DNA from 3 places in the Curtobacterium sp. NPDC098951 genome. Region 2 is predicted to be linked to each of the others. Evidence: predicted binding sites of a transcription regulator. Region 2 holds the regulator's gene; each other region holds the start of a gene.
What was found. The regulator HrcA, encoded in region 2, represses chaperone genes, less so after heat shock. The targets are predictions, from matches to a motif close to TTNGCACTCGNNNNNNNCGAGTGCNAA.
Positions count from the first base shown of each region.

Region 1: ACIQUC_RS09245 (Hsp20/alpha crystallin family protein) is a predicted target of HrcA. The motif match lies at 5,571-5,597, and genes of this name have one in related genera.
Region 3: groL (chaperonin GroEL) is a predicted target of HrcA. The motif match lies at 4,908-4,934, and genes of this name have one in related genera.

Region 1 is NZ_JBIWAG010000003.1:66,506-74,161, forward strand. It holds gene ACIQUC_RS09225 (primary-amine oxidase) at 1-1,586, opposite strand, end outside; gene ACIQUC_RS09230 (APC family permease) at 1,666-3,159, opposite strand; gene ACIQUC_RS09235 (APC family permease) at 3,364-4,881, shown strand; gene ACIQUC_RS09240 (helix-turn-helix domain-containing protein) at 4,878-5,528, shown strand; gene ACIQUC_RS09245 (Hsp20/alpha crystallin family protein) at 5,655-6,086, shown strand; gene ACIQUC_RS09250 (hypothetical protein) at 6,098-6,406, shown strand; gene ACIQUC_RS09255 (SDR family NAD(P)-dependent oxidoreductase) at 6,505-7,191, shown strand; gene ACIQUC_RS09260 (sensor histidine kinase) at 7,429-7,656, shown strand, end outside.
Region 2 is NZ_JBIWAG010000001.1:213,031-220,686, forward strand. It holds gene ACIQUC_RS00975 (cation:dicarboxylate symporter family transporter) at 1-401, shown strand, start outside; gene ACIQUC_RS00980 (HAD family hydrolase) at 536-1,237, opposite strand; gene hemW (radical SAM family heme chaperone HemW) at 1,266-2,483, shown strand; gene ACIQUC_RS00990 (DUF4870 domain-containing protein) at 2,485-2,883, opposite strand; gene hrcA (heat-inducible transcriptional repressor HrcA) at 2,991-4,007, shown strand; gene dnaJ (molecular chaperone DnaJ) at 4,038-5,153, shown strand; gene ACIQUC_RS01005 (16S rRNA (uracil(1498)-N(3))-methyltransferase) at 5,153-5,890, shown strand; gene ACIQUC_RS01010 (histidine triad nucleotide-binding protein) at 5,941-6,294, shown strand; gene ACIQUC_RS01015 (PhoH family protein) at 6,362-7,423, shown strand; gene ybeY (rRNA maturation RNase YbeY) at 7,420-7,656, shown strand, end outside.
Region 3 is NZ_JBIWAG010000003.1:608,221-615,876, forward strand. It holds gene ACIQUC_RS11945 (aldo/keto reductase) at 1-913, shown strand, start outside; tRNA gene ACIQUC_RS11950 (tRNA-Thr) at 1,101-1,173, opposite strand; gene msrB (peptide-methionine (R)-S-oxide reductase MsrB) at 1,255-1,659, opposite strand; gene ACIQUC_RS11960 (GNAT family N-acetyltransferase) at 1,741-2,229, shown strand; gene ACIQUC_RS11965 (DUF2332 family protein) at 2,229-3,299, shown strand; gene ACIQUC_RS11970 (DUF3263 domain-containing protein) at 3,394-3,723, shown strand; gene ACIQUC_RS11975 (LytR C-terminal domain-containing protein) at 3,720-4,301, shown strand; gene ACIQUC_RS11980 (cold-shock protein) at 4,524-4,727, shown strand; gene groL (chaperonin GroEL) at 4,977-6,596, shown strand; gene ACIQUC_RS11990 (hypothetical protein) at 6,917-7,656, shown strand, end outside.

The DNA.
Region 1 (7,656 bases), on a different contig from region 2:
TAGCCGGTGGGACGGTCGAGGTGGTTGCGCTCCTCGGTGTTCGAGATGAACCACGTGCGGGCCTTCGACGCGTCGGCGAGCCGGCCGGACGTCGCTTCGGACGCGATGCGGGTCACGGACTTGGTGAAGGCGTTCCCGTGCTCGTTGCCGGGGCCGACCGGCACGCGGACGGCGTCGACCTCGTCCACGGCGTTCGACAGCCCGTCGACCATCATGTCGAGCCGCGCCGAGAACAGGTGCTGGTGGTACGGGGCACCGAGGCCGGGGGCGACCTCGGAGGCGTACGGGTAGTCCGCGCCGTCGTCGGAGCGTCCGGGGTAGGACGACGTGAAGAGCACACCGGTGAGCTTCGCCTCGCACTCGATCGTGCCGTCGAGGTACAGGTACCAGTAGAACCCGTAGTCGTAGTTGCCCACGGTCGTGAAGAACGAGATCACCAGGCGACGGGAACGACGGACCTCCTGCGAGCCGGTGTAGATGTCACCGTGCTTCCAGAGCGTGCCGAAGTCCTCCTCGTGCATGCAGATGCCGTTCCGGATGGTCTGCGGGTTCCCGAGTTCGTCGGCCAGCACGGCGTCGAAGTACCGGATCTCGCCGACGCAGTCGCAGCCGAGCTCGAGCGAGTTCGTGAAGCGTCCGAACAGGTACTCGCCGGTGTCGAAGTAGTTCTGCCAGAACCGCACCGGGGCCGGGTCGCCGTACGGCACGAGCATCTCGTCGATCGACGCCCGGTACACGATCGGGCGCAGCCGCTCGCCGTCCTGCCACGACAGCTGCCGGAGCACGAGCCCCTCGCGGGCGTCGAAGCCGACCTGGAACCGCCAGTTCGCCCACTCGACGAACTCGCCGTCGACGCGGAACGACGGTCCCTCGGGCTGGGTGATGACGATCGGCTTGAGGTCGAGCGGCTCGCCCTGCATCGCCGGGTCGTCGAAGTTGCCGGAGGTCGTCGGCACGGGCATCTCCGCCACGTCCACGATCCGCGTCACCGTGCGGTTCGCGGCGTCGACGTAGGCCGACAGCCCGTCGACGGGGTGCGCCCACACGTGGTCGGCGGGGTGGTCCTGCTTGAAGGCGAGGACGCGCAGGATGCGTCGGCCGACCTCCTCCGGGTAGTCGTAGTACCCGGCGGACAGCGGGACGCACTTGACCTCGTCGGCGGACAGGCCGCGCTTCGCCAGGGCGGCCACCCAGCGCTCGTCGGCGTTCGCGATCTCACCGACGGCGTCGAACTCCTCGATGAGGACCGGCAGCTGACCGCGGGAGCCGTCGAGGACGTCGGTCCGCAGCACCGCGCCGGTGGTGATCGACACGACACGGTCCGTGGAGCGACCGGTCGCCATGTCGAGCAGCATCACGCGTGCCGTGCGGTCCGGCAGGGGGCCGTCGCCGGCCTGCCATGCGAGGACCTCGTGCTTGGGCGGCTCCTCGAGGCCGACGTACGCGAAGCGGGTGGTGTCGGTCCAGTCCGGCTGCGCCGTGACGAGGTCGCGGACCGCGGTGAACTCGTCGGGGGTCAGGCTGCCGAGCGGGTGCGCGGTGGTGGCTGCGTCGGTGGTCACGGTGGTCGGGTCGGTGATCGTCATGTGCGTGGTGCTCCTTGCGTGGTGCGTCGTGCGTGGGTCGGGTGGGTGCGGCCGGGAGGCGCGGTGGGCGTCCGGCGGGTCAGCTCTCGGTGGCGAGGCGGTCGAGCATCTGCTCGTAGCGGCTCCGACTGCGGCGGCGCAGCACGATCGCCTGCACCACGCCGACGGCGGGGACGACCACGACGAGACCGGTGAGCACGGTGCTCACGACGCCGAAGACGCTCGCCCCGGAGGCGTCGACGTCGCCGACGAGCGTCGGGAAGTTCACCCAGATGAGGACGGCGGAGGCGACGAGCCCGACGAACCCGAGGCTCGGGGCGACGACCGTGTTCCAGACACGGCGGTCGGTCCGCGTGCGGCGGAAGTAGACGATCACGGCGAGGCTCGTCGCGGCCATCAGGATCGCGACCCCGAGGGTGGCGACGCCGGCGAACCAGCTGAACACCTGCAGCACCGGGTCGAGCCCGAGCACCGCGAACAGGACCACGAGCACGGCGGCGGTCACGGTCTGCACGACGCTCGAGGTGTGCGGCGAGGCGTGCTTGTGGTGCACGTCGCCGAGGCGCGCGGGGAGCAGCGAGGCGTTCGCCATCGAGTGCTGGTACCGGGTGATGACGTTGTGGAACGACAGGACGCAGGCGAACATGCTCGTCAGCAGCAGCACGTTGAGCACGGCCTCGCCCGCCGTCCCGATGTACTGCGCCGCGGTGGTGAGGATGAGCGAGCCCGGGTCCTTCGCGGCCTCGGCGAGGACGCCGTCCGGACCCCAGGCCATCACGAGCCCCCAGGAGGCGAGCGTGTAGAACACCCCGATGCCGATGACGGCCGTGTAGGTCGCACGGGGGATGGTCCGCTCCGGGTCCTTCGCCTCGTCGCGGAAGATCGCGGTCGCCTCGAACCCGATGAACGCGGCGATCGCGAACATCAGGCCGACGCCGGGCGACCCGGACGCGATCTGCGTCGGCTCGAACGGTGCGAGGGACAGGCCGTCGGCCCCGCCGCGGAACACGATCGCCGCGACGAGGACGAGCACGATCCCGACCTCGCCGACGAGCAGCACGCCGAGGACCTTGCTCGACAGGTCGATGTGCCGGTAGCCGAGGACCCCGACGAGCGCCACGACGACGAGCGACCAGACGTACCACGGGATGTCCGGTCCGCCGAGACCGGACACCGTCACGCCGAGCAGGTACCCGATGTAGCCGTGCACGCTGACCTGGATGGTCGTGTACGTCAGGAGCGCCAGGGTGGCGGCACCCGCGCCCGCCGGCCGGCCGAGCCCGTGTCCGACGAAGGTGAAGAACGCCCCGGGCCGCGGCACGTGCCGGGTCATGGCGGCGAGGCCCACCGAGAACAGCAGCAGGACCACGGCGGAGACGGCGTAGAGCGACGGGAACCCCACGCCGTTGCCGAGGAGCATGCCGAGCGGCGCCGCTCCGCCGACGACGGTGAGCGGTGCGGCCGCCGCGACGACCATGAACACGATCGCGGTGACGCCGAGCGAGCCGCGCATCGTCCGCTGCGGCGCGGGGACGGCTCCGAGTGAGGCGGGGTCCTTCGTGATGCTGGACATCGTGACCTTCCGGTTCGGGTGGGGAGGGTGTGCCGGGGTGGCGTGGGACCACGGTCCCGCGCCGCGGTTGCGGCCTCGTTCCGCCCGCGTGAAACCCGGTCGCGCCCGAATGGGACGCGCCCGCGGCCGGTGTCTCGTTTGCGTGAGACGCGGGCGAAACACCGTCGGCACACCGGGGCAACGCCGCGGTCGTACCGTTGCCGCATGACCGCGCTCGACCGTGCCATCGCCGACCCGCCACGGGTGCCGGGTGTGGGCACACGGTCCCCCGTCGACGGACTCTCCCGGCGCAGCGTCGGCCCGGTCGACGTCCTCGCACAGTCGGTGTCCGCGGTCGCGCCGTCGGCCGCAGCCACCACGATCCCGGTGCTCGTCGCGACCGTCGCCGGGCAGGGTGCCACGTGGTCACTGCTCGCCGCGATGGCCCTGTCGTTCCTCGTCGGCCGCACCGTGAACCAGTTCGTCCGACGCGTCGCCGGCACGGGCTCGCTGTACACCTACGTGTCGCTCGGCCTCGGACCGGTCGCCGGGGTCGTCGCGGGGGCGGCGCTGCTCCTCGGGTACGGCTTCATCGCGATGTTCTCGCTGACCGGCAGCGGCTACTACCTCGACTACCTGCTGTCCCGGTTCGTCCCGGCAGCCGGCGGCAGCGCCCGCGTCACCGTCGTCGTGGTCGTGGCGATGGGCGCGGCCGTGTTCGCGGTCATCGCGCTCGGCGTCCGGGTGTCGACCCGCCTGACCCTGCTCGTCGAGACCCTGTCCGTCGCCGTCATCGTGGTGCTCATCGTGGCGCTGGTCGCCCGACTGCACCCCGTGGACGCCTCGGCGATGGCGCTCGGCCCGACGGCACCCGCGCCGTTCGCGGTCGGCACCGCCCTCGCGGTCACGGCGTTCGTCGGGTTCGAGAGCGCCTCGGTCCTCGGCGTGGAGGCGCGGCGCCCCTTCGCCACGATCCCGCGCGCGATCTCGTGGACGGTCCTCGTCGCCGGGGTGCTCTACCTCGCCAGTGCGGCGGCGCAGCAGCTCGGCTTCGCGGCGATGGGCGCGGACCTCGCCGACAGCGCCTCGCCCGTGAACGAACTCGCGAACGCGTCCGGACTGCAGTGGATCGGCTGGGCCCTCGACCTCGGGATCGCCGCGTCGTTCGCCGCCTGCGCGATCGCGTCCACCACCGCCCTCGTGCGCGTCCTGTTCGCGATGGCCCGCGAGGGGGTGCTGCCGCGCGTGCTCGGCCGGGCGTCCCCACGCTTCCGCACCCCGTTCGTGGCCGGCGTCCTCGCGTGCAGCCTCCTCACGGCGCTGCCGGTGGCCGGACTGGCGAGCGGCATCCCGACCTGGACGCTGATGGAGGCCGAGCTCGTGGTGGCCGCGCTCGGCTACCTCGCCGCCTACGCCCTGACCTGCTTCGCCGCGCCGGCGTTCCTGCGGCGGATCGGTGAGCTGACCACCGGCGTCGCGATCGTGGCGACGGCCACCGGGGTGCTGCTCGCCGCCGTCCTCCTCACCTACCTCGGGGTCGAGGCCGCGTCGCCGCACTGGCCCGCGGTCGTCCTCGCCGTCGGGTCGGTCGCCGCCGTCGTCGCGGTGTTCCTCGTGGTGACCCGTCGGCGGCCGTGGCGGCGGGGTCGGAGCCGCGCCGTGTACGACGTGCCGGTCGTGGCGGACCTGCTCCGCGCCTCCCGGCCCACCGACGGACCCGGCCACGGGACGGGGGTGCGATGAGCGAACCCGGTCTGCGCGCACGACAGCCGAAGGCGGTCCAGAACGCCCTCGCGGTGCTCGAGGCCGTCGCGCGCGCCGGGCCGGGCATCACCGCGCAGCAGCTCTCCGACGTACTCGGGATGCCGCGGGCGACCACCTACCGGCTCATCACCCTGCTCGTCGAGGACGAGTACCTCGTGCGGCTGCCAGACCTGCGCGGCTTCGCCCTCGGGCACAAGGTCGCCGAACTCGCGGGGGTGACGGCACCGGCCGTGCCCCCGCCGCTCCCCCGCGCCGTGCGTGCGGTGCTCGCCGACGTGCGGTCGGCCGTGCGGGCCGGCGTCCACCTCGCCCGCTACGACGCGTCCGGGATCCGCGACCTCGACGTCGACCCGGACTTCCCGCTCCTCGACGAGCGGGCACTGCGGGCGACGCCCGACGCCAGCGCGATGGGGCGGCTGCACGCGACGGGCGGTCGCGGACCCGTCCACCAGACCGGCGCGTTCGCGGCGGGGTTCGGGTGTCTGGCGCTGCCGGTGCTCGGGGAGGACGGGCAGCTCGTCGCGGCGCTGACCCTGTCGGCTCCCGCGGCCCGGATCGAGGCGCCCGGCGCGACGCTCGGGCTGCTGCGGAGCGCGGTCTCGCGGCTCGAACCGCTGCTCGGCTGACCGCCGCAGATCCGCTGCTCCGAGCGGACTCCGAGCGTTCTTTTGGCACTCACCAGGCTCGAGTGCTAGAACATGTCGCAGTTGAGTCGAGGGGACTCAACAGCAGACACGAAGGAGTTGATTCCGATGACGATGAACTTCGATCCGTTCCGCGAGCTGGACCGTCTCGCCGGCTCCCTCCTCGGCACCGCGGGGCCCCGCTCGATGCCGATGGACCTCTACCGCACGGGTGACCACTACGTCCTCGACGTCGACCTGCCGGGCATCGACCCGGGCTCCGTCGACATCGACGTGGACGGGTCCGTCCTGACCATCCGTGCCGAGCGCACCCTCGGCGCTCCCGAGGGCTCGCAGTGGCTCACGCGCGAGCGCCAGCCCGGCACGTACGTCCGGCAGCTGACGCTCGGGGACGGCCTCGACGCCGAGCGCATCACGGCCGGCTACGACAACGGTGTCCTGAGCGTCACGATCCCCGTCAAGGAGTCGGCGAAGCCCCGCAAGATCACCGTCACCACGGGTGGCGGACGCGAGCAGCTCGCCGTCGGCAGCGGAGAGTAGGAGCGGCGGCAGTGTTCGACCTCGTCGACGCCCTCGCCGCGATCGCCGCCGTGACGATCGCGCTGACGTACACGAGCCTCGACCGGCGGACGGCCGCCGTGATCGGGGCCGCGGGCAGCACGATCGGTGTGTTCCTCGCGTGGGTCGCCGCCCCGGGGGCCTGGACCGGTACCCCGGTGGTGCCGTGGATCGCCGCGGTGCTGGGGGCAGCCGGACTCGTCGCCGGGTGGAGTGCCGTCCGCCTGTACGACGGCGTCTTCGCGCCGCCACGCGTGGAACAGCCGGACGACACGGGCGCGGTCACGACGATCGGTCGGTGACCGCCCACCCGACGGGAGGCGCGGTGCCAGCCGGCACCGCGCCTCCCGTCCGTCCGTCCGTCCGTCCCGAGCGGATCGTGCGGGCGTAGCGTGACGGCGTGGACCTCGAACTCAAGAACCGTGTCGCGCTCGTCGTCGGAGGGAAGGGGTACATCGGCGCCGCCGTCGCCGATCGTCTCCGGGCCGAGGGGGCGACCGTCGTCGTCGCCTCACGGAGCGCCGGTGACTCCCCCGACAGCGTCGCGATCGACACCGCCGACCAGGCCTCCGTGGACGCCGGCGTGGCCCGCGTGCTCGAACAGCACGGCCGCATCGACGCGCTCGTCGTCACCGCGGCCCCGAGCGCCGGCACGCTCGACCCGGCGAGGAAGTCCGACCCGGAGCAGGTCCTCACCGCGATCGACGGCAAGGCGCTCGGGTTCCTCCGCGTCGCCAACGCCGTGCTCCCCGCCCAGCGCGGAGCAGGGTTCGGTCGTGTCGTGGTCATCAGCGGGCAGAACGCCTACCTGTCGGGCAACATCACGGCGTCGCTGCGGAACACCGCGGTGAGCGTCATCGCGAAGAACCTCGCCGACGAGGCCGCCGGCACCGGGGTCACGGTCAACGTCGTCAACCCGGGGACGGTGACGGACGCCCCGAGCGCCGAGGTGCGACCTGGCGCCCCGGGAGAGTCGAGCCCGCAGCAGATCGCGGACCTCGTCGCGTTCCTCGCGTCGCCGCTGTCGGTGGTGTCCGGTGAGTCGATCGCGATCGCCCACCGCGTGCTGGGCCAGATCACCGTCTGACCGACCGCGTCCGCACGGACCAGACGCCTTCATCCGTGGGGATGAAGGCGTTCACCCTCGCGCCCGATGCCGGACGCCGGGCGGTCGGCGAGGCTCGGAGCATGGACACCTCGACCAAGCACACGATCGCCACCCTGATGCTCTGCGCGGCGATCGTCGTCGTGACCGCCGTCGCGCTCCTCGCGATGTCGCCGACCCCGTGAACGGCGGCGGACCGCCCCGTGCGATGATCGTGCCGTGACGGAACGGGGCACGTTCATCCGGCCGCTCGCCACCCGTTCGATCATCGTCGACGTGGCCTGGGCGGCCTTCGCGGCGTTCGTCTTCCTGCTCCCCATCGACCTCGAGCTCGAGCACGCGAGCCTCGCCGCGGTCCTGGCAGCCGCCGCGGCCATCGCCCTCCGCCGTCTCTCGCCGACGGCGGCGATGCTCATGGTCGTCGTGCTCGGCATCGTGCAGGTCGGG
Region 2 (7,656 bases):
GCGAGCCGATGAGCGTCGGGGAGCAGATCGGGCTGCTCGTGTTCATGGTGATCGCGTCGAAGGGCGCCGCCGGGGTGAGCGGGGCCGGGCTCGCCACCCTGGCCGGGGGACTGCAGGCCTACCGTCCGGACCTCGTGAACGGTGTCGGCGTGATCGTCGGCGTCGATCGCTTCATGTCCGAGGGACGTGCGCTGACGAACTTCACCGGCAACGCCGTGGCGACGATCCTGGTGGGCCGGTGGACGCGGCAGTTCGATGCCGAGCGTGCGCGCCGGGTGCTCGCCGGGGCGCTGCCGTTCGACGAGTCGGCGGTGCAGGGGCACGACGGCCACGACGGGGGCGAGGACGCATCCGCCGCCGAGGCCGAGCGGGAGCGCGAGCCGGAGCGGGTCTCCGTCTGACCGCGGGGCCAGCGGGCCGGCGGGGCGGCGGGGCCGGCGGGGCGGCGGGGCCGGCGGGGCGGCGGGGCCGGCGGGGCGGCGGGACCGCCGCCGCGGCCTGGCCGGGGCCCAGGCCGGGCCGCGGCCGCGGCCGGTCAGCCGACCGGGCGGAGCGGCGGCAGCGCGGCGATCGCGTCCTCGATGAGCCGGGCGTCCTCGACGCAGTCGCGGGCGATGGTCACGGCGCTGGTCGCCCGGAGCGCCTCGACGTCGTACACGCCGGTCGCCACCGCGAGGAACGGGATGCCGACCGCGTCCGCCGCCTCGCCGTCCCGCGGGGTGTCCCCGACGATCACGGCCCGGGTGCCGGCGAGTGCCTCGGCCGCGCGCGCGGTCACCCCGGTGCGCTCGACCTCGGTGTCGCCGAAGAACGAGTGGTCCCAGTCGAACGCGTCCACGTCGAAGCCGGCACCCTGCAGCTTGACGCGGGCCCGGTAGGGGGAGTTGCCGGTGAGCAGACCGTTGCGCCAGCCGAGCTCGGCGAACCGCCGGACGAGACCGATCGCGCCCGGCGCCGGACTGCGGCGGTCCCCGGACACGTGCCGCTCCTCGGTCAGGTCGCGCAGGTGCCGGCTCACGGTGGGGATGAGCGTGTCGTCCAGGTCGTGCGCCCGGACGTGCTCGGCGATGAGCCCGGCGTCGGTGCGGCCGTGCTGGTGACCGACGCGCAGGACGAGGTCGCGGCCGATCGCCCGCTCGAGCGCGAGGTGGTACAGGTTGCCCGGCGACGAGGCGTTCAACACGAGGGTGCCGTCGATGTCCCACAGCACCGTGGTGGGGACGGTGTGGTGCTCCATGCCTCCATCATGACGGACAATGGAGTCCATGCCGAGTGCTCTCCCGATCGCCGACCCCGCACCCGCGGACGGCCTGATCACCCCGGCGTCCGGTGCCGGCGACGTCCCCTTCGGCGTGTACGTGCACGTGCCGTTCTGTCGGGTCCGCTGCGGCTACTGCGACTTCAACACCTACACGGCGTCGGAGCTCCGCGGGGTCCGTCGGGACGACTACGCCGGACACGCGGTGCGCGAGATCGAGTGGGCCGCGAGCGTCCTCGACCGCTCGGGCGTCGCCCGTCGACCGGTGTCGACGGTGTTCTTCGGCGGCGGCACCCCGACGATGCTGCCCGCCTCCGACCTGGTGATGATCCTCCGCGCGATCGACGACACCTGGGGGATCGTGCCCGGTGCCGAGGTCACGACCGAGGCGAACCCCGACTCCGTGGACGAGGACGCGTTGCGGACCCTCGCCGACGGCGGCTTCACCCGGGTGAGCTACGGCATGCAGTCCGCGGTGCCGCACGTGCTCGCGACGCTCGACCGGACGCACGACCCCGAGCGCGTGCCCCTCGTGGTGGACCTCGCGAAGCAGCAGGGCCTCGACGTCTCGCTCGACCTCATCTACTCGACGCCCGGCGAGTCGCTCGACGACTGGCGCACCTCGCTCGACGCGGCCCTGGCGTGCGAGCCGGACCACGTGTCGGCCTACTCGCTCATCGTCGAGGAGGGCACCGCGATGGGCCGGATGGTCGCGCGCGGCGAGCTGCCGGCGCCGGACGACGACCTCGCGGCGGACATGTACGAGCTGGCGGACCGGGTCCTCGGTGACGCCGGCTACGCCTGGTACGAGGTCTCGAACTGGGCCCGCGGCGACCAGCACCGGAGTCGGCACAATCTGTCCTACTGGACGGGCCACGACTGGTGGGGCGTCGGCCCCGGCGCGCACTCCGCGGTGGCCGGCACCCGCTGGTGGAACGTGAAGCACCCGGCCGCGTACGCGAACCGGGTGCTGGCGGGAGAGTCGCCCGCGGCCGGACGCGAGACCCTCGACGCCGAGACCCGGTACGTCGAGCGCGTGCTGCTCGCCGCGCGGGTGCGCGGTGAGCTCGCGACCGGCGAGCTGGGCCAGGAGGCGCGGGGCCGGGTGGCCGGCCTCATCGCACGTGGACTCGTGGACGGGTCGGCCGCGGTGCGGGGACGGATCGAGTTGACCCTGCAGGGACGGCTGCTCGCGGACGCGGTGGTCCGCGAGATGCTCGACTGAGCTACTGCTTGATGAACTCGATCGAGAGCGGGTAGCGGTAGAACTGCCCGCGGTTCGCCGCGATCGCCGCCTGGATCCCGAACACGATCGAGAGCACCCAGGCCGCGAGGATGATCAGGACGCCGATGCCGAGGAACGACGTGATCGACCCGACCGCGTACGCGATCGCCATCGTGATGTGGAAGTTCAGCGCCACGCGCGTGTGCTCGCGGACGAACCCGCCGCGGTCGCGCAGGACCAGGTAGGCCACCAGCGGCGCGATGAAGTTGAAGAAGATGCCGCCGATGTGCGTGAGCGTGGCCCAGAGGCGCTGGTCCTCGGGCGACATCGGCTGCGGCGGGGTGTACCCACCGGGGTACTGCGGGCCGCCGGGCTGCTGGGGCTGCTGTCCGTAGGTCATGCCCGAAGCGTATCCGTCGGCTGGGGAGAAGTCCCGGTCGGTCGGCGGTCGGGCGTAGGATCAGCAGTCGACACGTCCGAGTGCCAGTACGAGTGGAAGGGGTCCGGGTGGTCAGCGAACGCAGCCTCGAGGTCCTCAAGGCCATCGTGCGGGACTACGTCGCCTCGCGCGAGCCGGTCGGTTCGAAGACGATCGTCGAGCGGCACGCGTTCGGGGTCAGCGCCGCCACCATCCGCAACGACATGGCCCAGCTCGAGGACGAGCAGCTCATCGCGGCCCCCCACACCTCGTCCGGTCGGGTCCCCACCGACAAGGGGTACCGGGTCTTCGTCGACCACCTCGCGGGTGCCCGGCCGCTGTCGAGCGCCCAGCGGCACGCGATCGAGACGTTCCTCGGTGCGCCGAACGACCTCGACGAGGTCCTCGGCCGGACCGTCCGGCTGCTCAGCCAGCTCACGAACCAGGTCGCCCTCGTGCAGTACCCCTCGATGGTCCGTGCACGGGTGCAGCACGTCGAGCTCGTCCGTCTCGGCGACAACCGCCTGATGGTCGTGCTCATCACCGACACCGCCCGGGTCGAGCAGCGCGTCGTCGAGACCGACGTCGCGCTCGACGAGACCGCGCTCACCGAACTCCGTGCCGTGGTGAACGGCGCGAGCGTCGGCCTGCTCCTGCAAGACGTCGCGGCGGCGCTCCGCGCAGTGCCGCAGCAGATCCGTCCGGACGTCCAGCCCCTGGCCGGGGTCGTCGTCGCGACGCTCATCGAGCAGGTCGCCGCCAACCGGCAGGACCGCCTGGTGATGGCCGGCGCGGCGAACCTCGCCAAGAGCGAGCAGGACTTCTCCGGCGGCCTCTTCCCCGTGCTCGAGGCGATCGAGGAACAGGTGACCCTGCTCCGGTTGTTCGGCGAGATGCAGATCGACGACGGTGTCGCGGCCCGGATCGGCGTGGAGAACGCCGAGTACGGGCTCGACGCGACGAGCATCGTCGCCGGCGGGTACCTCGCCGGCGGTGAGCTCGCCCGTCTCGGCGTGCTCGGGCCGACCCGCATGGACTACGGCACGAACATGGCCGCCGTGCGCGCCGTCGCACGGTACCTGTCCAAACTCCTGGGCGAACATTGACCGATCCGAACCCAACCGACTGAGGGATACGTGGCAGACCACTACGACGTCCTCGGCGTCCAGCCGGACGCCTCCGATGCCGACATCAAGAAGGCGTACCGCCGTCTGGCGCGCGAACTGCACCCGGACGTGAACCCGAGCCCGGACGCGGCCGAACGGTTCAAGGACGTCACGCACGCCTACGACGTGCTGAGCGACCCGGAGCAGCGCCGCCGGTACGACGCCGGCCCGCAGGCCGACAGCCCGTTCGGTGGCGGCGCCGCCGGCGGCTTCAGCGACATCTTTGACGCCTTCTTCGGCGGGGGTGCCGGCGGCGGACGCGGCAACGGTCCGCGCAGTCGCGCCGAGCGCGGGCAGGACGCCCTGCTGCGCATCGACGTCGACCTCGACGAGGTCGTCTTCGGCACCCACAAGGACGTCGAGGTCGACACGGCCGTGCTCTGCGAGACCTGCGGCGGGTCCTGCTGCGCGCCCGGCACGACCCCCCGCACGTGCGACATCTGCGGCGGGACCGGTCACATCCAGCGCCAGGTCCGCTCGCTCCTCGGCAACGTCGTGACGAGCGCGCCGTGCGGGACCTGCCGCGGGTACGGCACCGTCATCCCGAACCCGTGCCCGACGTGCCAGGGCCAGGGCCGCATCCGTGCCCGCCGCACGGTGCCGGTGGACGTCCCCGCGGGCGTCGACTCCGGTCTCCGCCTGCAGATGCCCGGTCAGGGCGAGGTCGGCCCGGCCGGCGGTCCCTCCGGTGACCTGTACCTCGAGATCCGGGTCCGCCACCACGACGTGTTCAGCCGCGACGGGGACGACCTGCTCGCCACGCTCGAGGTCGCGATGACCGACGCCGTGCTCGGGACGACCACGACGATCGACGGGCTCGACGGACCGGTCGAGCTCGAGGTCCGTCCGGGCGTGCAGAGCGCCGACGTCCTCGTGCTGAAGGACCGCGGCGTCACGAAGCTGCGCGGCAACGGCCGGGGCGACCTCCGCGTGGGGGTCCAGGTCGTGACGCCGACGAAGCTCTCGCACAAGGAACGCCAGCTCGTCGAGCAGCTCGCGAAGTCGATCAAGCCCGGGAAGCCGCAGCTCGCACGCTTCCAGCAGGGCATGTTCGGCAAGCTCCGCGACCGCTTCTTCAACCACTGATGGCGTCGCTCTACTTCGTCGGTTCGCTCGACGGCGTCTCGGTCGGCGACCCCGTCGTGCTCGACGGGGTCGAGGGGCGCCACGCGGTGTCCGTGGCCCGCGTCCGCGTGGGCGAGACCCTGCGGATCGGCGACGGGCACGGTGCGGTCGTGACCGGTGCGGTGGAGACCGTCGGTCGGGACACCCTGACGCTCACGGTCGGGACCGTCGCGGTCGAGCCGGCGCCGAGCCCCTCGCTGACCCTCGTGCAGGCGCTGGCGAAGGGCGGCCGCGACGAGATGGCGGTGCAGGCCGCGACCGAGATCGGCGTCGACCGGATCGTCCCGTGGTCGGCCGCGCGCAGCGTGTCCCGGTGGGACGGCCCGAAGGTCGACAAGGGCCGCGCGCGGTGGGCTTCGATCGCGCACGAGGCGTCGAAGCAGGCCGTGCGGTCGCGGATCCCGGACGTCGACGCCCCGGTCACCACGGCGCAGCTCGCCGGGTTCCCGGGCGCTGGACGGGTCGTCCTCGTGCTGGACCCCGTCGGCGACGTCCGGCTCTCCGAGTGGGAGCCGCCGGCCGACCTCGACGAGATCGCCCTGGTGGTGGGGCCGGAGGGCGGCATCGACGGCTCCGAGTTCGACCGGCTCGTCGCCGCGGGCGCCGTCCGGGTCCGGCTCGGCGACACCGTGCTCCGGACGTCCACGGCCGGTCCGGCCGCGCTGGCGGTCCTGCAGACGCGGCTCGGGCGCTGGTAGCGCGCGGATCGGGAAGGCGTGGCGTCGGCGCCGCGTTCTACGATGGAGCCATGAGCACCAGCACGCCCAGCATCTTCTCCCGGATCATCGCGCGCGAGATCCCGGCGACGGTCGTCGCCGAGGACGACCGCGTGATCGCCATCGAGGACATCGCGCCGAAGGCACCCGTCCACGTGCTCGTCATCCCCAAGACCGAGCAGTACCGGAACGTCACCGAGCTCGCCGCCGGCGACCCGGACCTCCTCGCCCACCTGGTCGCCACCGCGCAGCGCATCGCCGACGAGCGTGCCGGCGGCCAGTTCCGACTCGTCTTCAACACCGGCGAAGCCGCCGGTCAGACCGTGTTCCACGTGCACGCGCACGTACTCGCAGGTGAACTGCAGGAAGGCACCCTTGCCGGCTAACGAACCAGCACCCACCCCGGCCGACCCGACGGACGTGTCGGCCTCGATCCAGGTCGACGGCATCGCCATGGTGCAGCTGCTCGGCCCCCAGGACCGACTGCTCAAGACCGTCGAACGCCAGTACCCCGGTGTCCGCGTCCTCGTGCGCGGCAACGAGGTCTCGCTGACCGGTCCCGAGCGCGACGTCACGCGCGCACACGCCCTCGTCGACGAACTCGTCGGCATGGTCCGGCGCGGCCAGGACATCGGCCCGGCCGACATCCCGGTGTCGGCGAAGCTCCTCGACGAGGACCGCAAGCCCTCCGACACCTTCGGCACGCCGATCGTGTCGAGCCGCGGCAAGTCCGTCCGGCCGAAGACCGACGGGCAGCGGGCCTACGTCGACGCGATCGACGAGAACACGATCACCTTCGGCATCGGCCCCGCCGGTACCGGCAAGACCTACCTGGCGATGGCGAAGGCCGTCCAGGCGCTGCAGCGGCGCGAGGTCACCCGGATCATCCTGACCCGTCCCGCGGTCGAGGCCGGCGAGCGGCTCGGCTTCCTGCCGGGCACCCTCACCGACAAGATCGACCCGTACCTGCGGCCGCTGTACGACGCGCTCAACGAGATGATGGACCCCGAGCTCGTCCCGAAGCTCCTGGCGGCCGGCACGGTCGAGGTGGCACCGCTGGCGTACATGCGCGGGCGCACGCTGAACGACTCGTTCGTCGTCCTCGACGAGGCGCAGAACACCACGCCCGAGCAGATGAAGATGTTCCTGACGCGGCTCGGGTTCGGGTCGAAGATGGTCGTCACGGGCGACATCACCCAGGTCGACCTGCCGGGCAACCTGTCCGGGCTCCGGCTCGTGACGCGCATCCTCGGCGAGGTCGACGACATCCACTTCGCCCGCCTCGGCAGCGAGGACGTCGTCCGGCACACGCTCGTCGGCCGGATCGTCGACGCCTACACCGTCTACGACGAGGAACGCCTCGCCGGGCAGTCCGGGTACCACCCGGGCGGCCGGGGCAGCGCGGCCACGCCGAACCCCGCCGGTGCCAACCGCGCCGAGCGACGGGGGCGTCCGCCGCAGGACCGCCAGCGCTCCCCGTACCCCCAGAACGACCCCCGAGGAGGGAACCGGTGAGCATCGAGCTCAACAACGAGTCCGGCGTCGAGGTCGACGAGGCCGCCATCCAGCGCCTCGCCGCCTTCGCGCTCGACGCGCTCCACGTCCACGCCGACGCGGAGCTCGCGATCGTGCTCGTCGACGAGGGCGCGATGGAGCAGCTGCACGTCCGGTGGATGGACGAGCCCGGCCCGACCGACGTGCTGAGCTTCCCGATGGACGAGCTCCGCCCCGGCACCGAGGACGAGCCG
Region 3 (7,656 bases), on a different contig from region 2:
CGCCGCGGGCGGCACGCTCGTCGACACGGCGGACGTGTACTCCGGCAACGAGTCGGAGCGCATCATCGGGCGGTGGCTCGCCGCGCACCCCACCGAGGCGCAGCAGGTCGTCCTCGCGACCAAGGGGCGCTTCCCGCAGGGCGACGGGCCGAACGACCTCGGACTGTCCCGCCGGCACCTGCGGGTGGCGCTCGACGCGTCGCTCGAGCGGCTCGGCGTCGACCACATCGACCTGTACCAGATGCACGCCTGGGACGCCCTCACCCCGATCGAGGAGACCCTGCGCTTCCTCGACGACGCCGTGGCGGCCGGCAAGATCGGCACCTACGGGTTCTCGAACTACCTCGGGTACCAGATCACGAAGGCCGTGTACGAGGCGAAGGCGCACGGGTGGGCTCCGCCCGTGACCCTGCAGCCGCAGTACAACCTGCTCGTGCGCGACATCGAGCACGAGATCGTCCCGGCGTGCCTCGACGCCGGCATCGGTCTGCTCCCGTGGTCGCCCCTCGCCGGCGGCTGGCTCTCCGGCAAGTACCAGCGCGACGAGGCCCCCACCGGCGCGACGCGCCTCGGCGAGAACCCGTCGCGCGGCATGGAGGCGTGGGAGGCCCGGAACGGCGACGAGCGCACCTGGGCCGTCCTCGACGCGGTGTCCGACATCGCCGACGCGCACGGTGCCTCGCGGTCGCAGGTGTCCCTGGCCTGGCTGCTCGCCCGACCGGCGGTGACGAGCGTCATCCTCGGCGCCCGCACCGTCTCGCAGCTCGAGGACAACCTCGGCGCCGCCGACCTCGTGCTCGACGACGCCGAGCTCGCCCGGCTCACCGAGGTCAGCGCCCCGCGCATCGACGACTACCCGTACGGCACCGCCGGCGTCGCCCAGCGGGAGCGGAAAATCACCGGCGGGCGCTGAGCGTCCTCCGAGGAACGCGTGCGGCTTCCCGCGAGCTTGACGACGGGTGTGGACACTGCGTCGTCACCGGTGCCACGATCGCTGGAACGACCGGCTGGTTACCGTGTCGAGCGCTCGGAACGCCCCTGATCCGCGTCCCGACGCGCCGAAGGCCCCGGGTGCATCCACCCGGGGCCTTCGTCGTCGGGGCCGGCAGCGGGACTCGAACCCGCAACCCCCGTATTACAAGTACGGTGCGCTACCAATTGCGCCATGCCGGCTGACGCGCCCATCCTAGCGGCGGACGCGTCGGGCCTCACCCGCGGAGCGGCGCGTGCCTCACCCGCGGAGCGGCGCGTGCCTCACTCGCTCTTCTCGGAGAAGTTCAGCGAGATCGAGTTCATGCAGTAGCGGTCACCCGTCGGCGTGCCGAACCCGTCGGGGAACACGTGGCCGAGGTGCGAGCCGCAGTTGGCGCAGCGGACCTCGGTGCGGGCCATGCCGAGCGAGTTGTCCTCGAGGAGCTGCACCGCGTCCGGGTCGACCGACTCGTAGAACGACGGCCAGCCGCAGCCGGAGTCGAACTTCGTGCCGCTCTTGAACAGCTCCGCGCCGCACGCCGCACAGGTGTAGACGCCGGCGCGCTCCTCGTCGAGGAGCTCACCCGTCCACGGGCGCTCCGTCCCGGCCTGCCGGAGGACGGCGTACTGGTCCGGGGAGAGCTCCTCGCGCCACTGGGCGTCGGACTTGTCGACGTTGTATGCCATTGCTTCCTCCTGCTCTCGTCGCCGTTGCCGGACGACCACTTCGGGCCGTTGTCGGACGACCACTTCGGTAAACTCCAGACGATGTCCGAACATTCCGTGCACCACGCCCGTTGGGACCGTCTCACGACGGACGAACTGTACGGCATCGTGGTGCTCCGGAACCGCGTGTTCGCACTCGAACAACGCGTGACGGCCGAGGACTTCGACGGCCGTGACCGCGAACCGGACACCGAGCACTGGTGGTTCGGCACCGACGACGATGCGGTTGGGTACCTGCGGCTCATCCGTCCGGCTGCCGACGAGGTGCACCCCGACGGTGCCGCGGCGCCCGCCTGGGTGATCGGTCGGGTCGCCACCGACCCCGCGCACCGCGGGAGCGGGATCGCCGGTCGACTCGTCGCCGCGGTGCTCGACGCCCACGGACACGAGCCGTTCGTGCTGCACGCCCAGGAGTACGTCGCCGGGCTCTACGAACGCCACGGCTTCAGCCGCTTCGGGGAGCCGTACGACGAGGCCGGCATCCGGCACGTCGGCATGCACCGCCCCGGTGTCACCCCGACCGGGCGCTGATGGACACCCGCGCCCGGTACGCCGCCTACGCGGACCGCATCGCTCCGACGTCGCCGACGTACGCCGCGTGGGCGCGTTCGCTCGACGACGGGGTGGTCGCCGCGCTCGCCGAGGTCCCGGAGTCGAAGCGGCAGCCGGAGCTCCTCTTCGCGGTCGCCCGCCGCCTGGGTGCGGACCCGGCCGACGCCGGTGCGCTCCGCACGCTGGTCCGGGAGGCGCGACCCGCCCTGGTCTCGGCCCTCGCCTCCGCAACGGTGCAGGCGAACGACCCGCGACGCCTCGCCCCGGTGGTTCCCCTCTTCGCGGCGCTCGCCGCGCGGGTCGGCGGTCCGCTCGGCCTCGTCGACGCCGGTGCGGCGGCGGGGCTCTGCTCGATCCCGGACCGGGTGACGCTCGACTACGTCGTCCGCACCGACGCCGATCGCGCCCCGCGGCGAACCGTGCACCCCGGAACGACGGGGCGCGGTGTCCGGCCGGGGGCGCGGACCGCGGTCGTCCGGATGCACACCGCGCCCGGGGAACCCGCCCTGCACCTCGTCGCCGAGGCCCGCGGGGCCGTGCCGGCTCCGGCAGCGGGTCCGATCGACGTCCGGGCGCGTGTCGCCCTCGACCCGAACCCGATCGACCTGGCTCGACCCAGGGCGTTCGACCGGCTCGTCGAGGCCGTCCCGCCCGAGGCGACGGACCGCACCGCCCTGATGCGCGAGGCGCGGCGCGCGACGCTCGCCGTGCCTCCCGTCCGCATCCGGGGCTCCCTGCCGGGCGACCTTGACCGTGCACTCGACGCCCTGCCGGACGACGTCACCCCGGTCGTCCTGACCACCGGGACGCTCGTGTACGTCCCCGGGGCGGACCGCCAGCGCGTCGTCGACCGCATGCGTGAACGCGGCGTGCACTGGATCGCGCTGGAACGCACGGGGATCCTCGCCGGGGTCGCCCGGACCCTGCCGGACGACGTCGACCCCGCCGATCCGGGCGCGTTCGCGACCGCGTCGCTCGACGGTGTGGCCGCGGCCGTCTCCGATCCCTTCGGGGTCCGCGTCCGGTGGCTCGCCGACCCGAACCTGTGACCGGTCTTCGCGACAGTCCAGCGGCGTGCCAGGGTCCGGATGCCCTCCACCCCTACGATGTGCGAGACCCGCCCTGACCGCGATCGGAACCGCAGTGACCGCCACACCCGCCCACGAGCGCAGCGCTGACCAGCTCAGCGCCGACCCGCTCAGCGAGCTCGCGAGGCACGTGCTCGCGTTCGAGCAGGAGCGGGCGCGGCACGACCGCACGAAGGAAGCGGAGATCCGGGTCGAGTTCGACATGTCGCCGGCTCGGTACTACCAGGTGCTGAACCGCGTGATCGACTCGCCGGCGGCGCTCGCGTACGACCCGCAGCTGGTCTCCCGGCTGCAGCGGCTCCGGTACGCGCGCACCAGTGCCCGGGCAGCGCGCACCTTCGTCGCGCCCGGCCCAGCACCCGAAGGACGTGAAGAGGAACGATGACGACGAGATACCCCCGAGACCGGTTCGACGACGTCGCCGACGGCCCGCGGGTCGGGGCGCACCGTGGGGCGCAGCGGCGGGGACGCGGCTGGATCGCGTTCGCGTGGGCGGCCCTCGCCACCGGTGTCATCGTCGCGATCGGCGTCGGGGCGCTCGCGCTGCTGAACGGCACCTACTCGTTCGACAGCGCCGGATCGCCGTCCGCGTCGGCCTCGGCGTCGGCGTCCGCCTCGGCGAAGCCGTCGGCATCCGCGTCCTCCCCGGCGTCCCAGGCCCCGGCGGCGGCGACCCCGGCCGACCAGGGCGCGACGACGCTCGTCGTGCTGAACGGCACGTCGACGACCGGCCTCGCGGCGAAGGGCAGTGCGGCGCTGACCGCTGCCGGGTGGAAGGTGACCTCGACCGGTGACGCCGGCACGACCGGGACCACCGCGACGATCGTCTACTACCAGCAGGCGGCGCAGGCCACCCTGGCCCAGGGGATCGCGAAGTCGCTCGGGGTGACGGCCGTGCAGCAGTCGGCGGCGTTCCCGAACGCGGACATCAGCGTGGTGCTCGGCGCGGACTACGCCGGCTGATCGGTCCGGACGCATTCCGTCGGTCCCGACGCATTCCTGGGTGCGTTCTCCGGACGATTGATCGTGCATTTGTGACGAGTGTGTTTCCGGCACGTTGATTCTTGTCGGAATCGACGTTGAACAACGTCACACCTCTTGCCCTGTCGGCATTGTTCGGCAAGAGTCGTGCCGGGACGGCGACAGCGCCGTCCGCATCAGCACCACCGCAGGGAGCAAGAGATCATGGCCAACGGAACCGTGAAGTGGTTCAACGCCGAGAAGGGCTTCGGCTTCATCACCGTCGATGGAGGGGGCCAGGACGTGTTCGTGCACTACTCGGCAATCGACATGTCGGGTTACAAGGTCCTCGAGGAGGGCCAGGCAGTGACGTTCGACGTCGGCACCGGGGCGAAGGGGCCGCAGGCCGAGTCCGTCCGTCCCGCCTGAGTCCGAACCACCGCGAACGCGTCGTCCCCACCGGGGCGGCGCGTTCGTCGTGTCGGGACCGGTGCGTGACGCGCCGCTCGCGCCGGGGCCGGCGTGTGACGGGCCGGTGCGTGTCCTGGGAACTCGACCCGCGCCTCCCGGCGGTGTTGCACTCGACCCCTGCGAGTGCCAGAATCGGCGTTGGCACTCGCTCACGCTGAGTGCCAGCACGACCCCCATGACGACGTCCGGGAGGGACGAGAAACTCACATGGCTAAGATCATTGCTTTCGACGAGGAGGCCCGCCGTGGCCTCGAGCGCGGCCTGAACATCCTGGCTGACGCCGTGAAGGTGACGCTCGGCCCGCGCGGCCGCAACGTCGTCCTCGAGAAGAAGTGGGGCGCCCCCACGATCACGAACGACGGTGTCTCCATCGCCAAGGAGATCGAGCTCGACGACCCGTACGAGAAGATCGGTGCGGAGCTCGTCAAGGAGGTCGCCAAGAAGACCGACGACGTCGCCGGTGACGGCACGACCACCGCGACCGTCCTCGCCCAGGCCCTCGTCCGCGAAGGCCTCCGCAACGTCGCCGCCGGTGCCGACCCCGTGTCGCTCAAGCGCGGCATCGAGAAGGCCGTCGCCGCCGTCTCCGACCAGCTCCTCGCCAACGCGAAGGACATCGAGACCAAGGACCAGATCGCCGCCACCGCGTCGATCTCGGCCGCCGACCCGACCATCGGCGCGCTCATCGCCGAGGCCATCGACAAGGTGGGCAAGGAAGGCGTCGTCACCGTCGAGGAGTCGAACACCTTCGGCACCGAGCTCGAGCTCACCGAGGGCATGCGCTTCGACAAGGGCTACCTGTCGCAGTACTTCGTCACCGACCCCGAGCGTCAGGAAGCCGTCTTCGAGGACGCCTACATCCTGATCGTCAACTCGAAGATCTCGAACATCAAGGACCTCCTGCCGGTCGTCGACAAGGTGATCCAGGCGGGCAAGCAGCTCCTGATCATCGCCGAGGACGTCGACGGTGAGGCCCTGGCCACGCTCGTCGTGAACAAGATCCGCGGCATCTTCAAGTCCGTCGCCGTCAAGGCTCCGGGCTTCGGCGACCGCCGCAAGGCCATGCTGCAGGACATCGCGATCCTCACCGGCGGCCAGGTCATCTCGGAAGAGGTCGGCCTCAAGCTCGAGAACGCGACGCTCGACCTGCTCGGCAAGGCCCGCAAGGTCATCATCACCAAGGACGAGACGACCATCGTCGAGGGTGCCGGCGACGAGGAGCAGATCGCGGGCCGCGTCCGTCAGATCCGCTCCGAGATCGAGGCGACCGACTCCGACTACGACCGCGAGAAGCTCCAGGAGCGCCTCGCGAAGCTCGCCGGTGGCGTGGCCGTCATCAAGGCCGGTGCCGCGACCGAGGTCGAGCTCAAGGAGCGCAAGCACCGCATCGAGGACGCCGTCCGCAACGCGAAGGCCGCCGTCGAGGAGGGCATCGTCGCCGGTGGTGGCGTCGCGCTCATCCAGGCGTCCGTCGTGCTCGACACCCTCGAGCTCGAGGGTGACGAGGCGACCGGTGCGAACATCGTCCGCGTCGCGATCGACGCGCCGCTCAAGCAGATCGCGCTGAACGCCGGTCTCGAGCCTGGTGTCGTCGCCGCCAAGGTCCGCGAGCTCGAGTCGGGTCACGGCCTCAACGCCGCGACCGGTGAGTACGTCGACCTCGTCGCCGCGGGCATCATCGACCCGGCCAAGGTCACGCGCTCGGCGCTGCAGAACGCTGCGTCGATCGCCGGTCTGTTCCTCACGACCGAGGCCGTCGTCGCCGACAAGCCCGAGAAGTCCCCGGCCATGCCGGCCGGCGACCCCACGGGTGGCATGGACTTCTAGTCCGTCGTTCCGGAAGGGCCCCGCACGCTGCGCGTGCGGGGCCCTTCCGCGTGCGCGGGGTGGGGGTGGGGGGGGGGGGGGGGGCGTGCGGGTGCGTGTGCGGTGCGCGGGTGCCGGCCGGCCGTTGCACCGAGCGGCCGAAATACGTCACGCTCGGGGCGCTCCGGCGGCGTATCTCGCCCGCTCGGCGCTCAACGCGCGGCGCGTCCTGCCCGCCCGGTCCGCGGGTTCCTCACGCACAGGAGGCGCGGCCCGGCGGTTCTCCACAGGTTGCGGTTCCGAGAGCTCACGCCGAGCGCCTCGTCGAGACGATTGAGCGCATGCGTGATGCTTCCCGTCTTCCGGATCCGTTCCGCCATGCGCCGTTCCGTGTGCGGGACGCCCTCGCGCGGCACGTCCCTGCCGGCCGACTCCGCCGACGCGACCTCGAATCGCCCGTGCACGGTGTGCGCACCCGGGCGGGCTCGGCCACCAGTCGGATCGATGCGATAGCCGTGGTGCTCCGAATCGATCAGCACTTCAGCCACACGAGCGCCGCGGTCATCTGGGGTGCCCCGTTGCCGTCGGCTGTCCGGGAAGGGCCGGTCCACGTCACCTCGACCTCGGACACCGCGATGCGCCGCAACGGAGTGGTGGGCCATCGCTCCGCAGCACCGGACGTCCGGCAGCGTGGCGGCAAACGGGTGAGTGCGCCGGCGCAGGCCTGGTTCGAGTGCGCCGGGATCCTCGACCTTGTCGATCTCGTGGTGCTCGGCGACCACTTCGTGGGGCGGAGTGGACTCTCGACCGTCGATGAGCTGGCGAATGCGATCCGGCCTGGTGCGCGGGCGTCTCGAGCGGCACGCGCAGCGCTGGCCCTGGTCCGTGTCGGTGCAGAGTCAGCGATGGAGACGCGCTTCCGGCTCGCTGTGGTCCACGCGGGATTCGCCGAGCCGCAGCTCAACATCGACGTCCTCGATGAGGCCGGTGTCTTCCTCGGACGAGTCGACATGGCGTGGCCGGAGTACCGGATCGCACTGGAGTACGACGGCGACCACCACCGGGAGCAGGAGACCTTCCG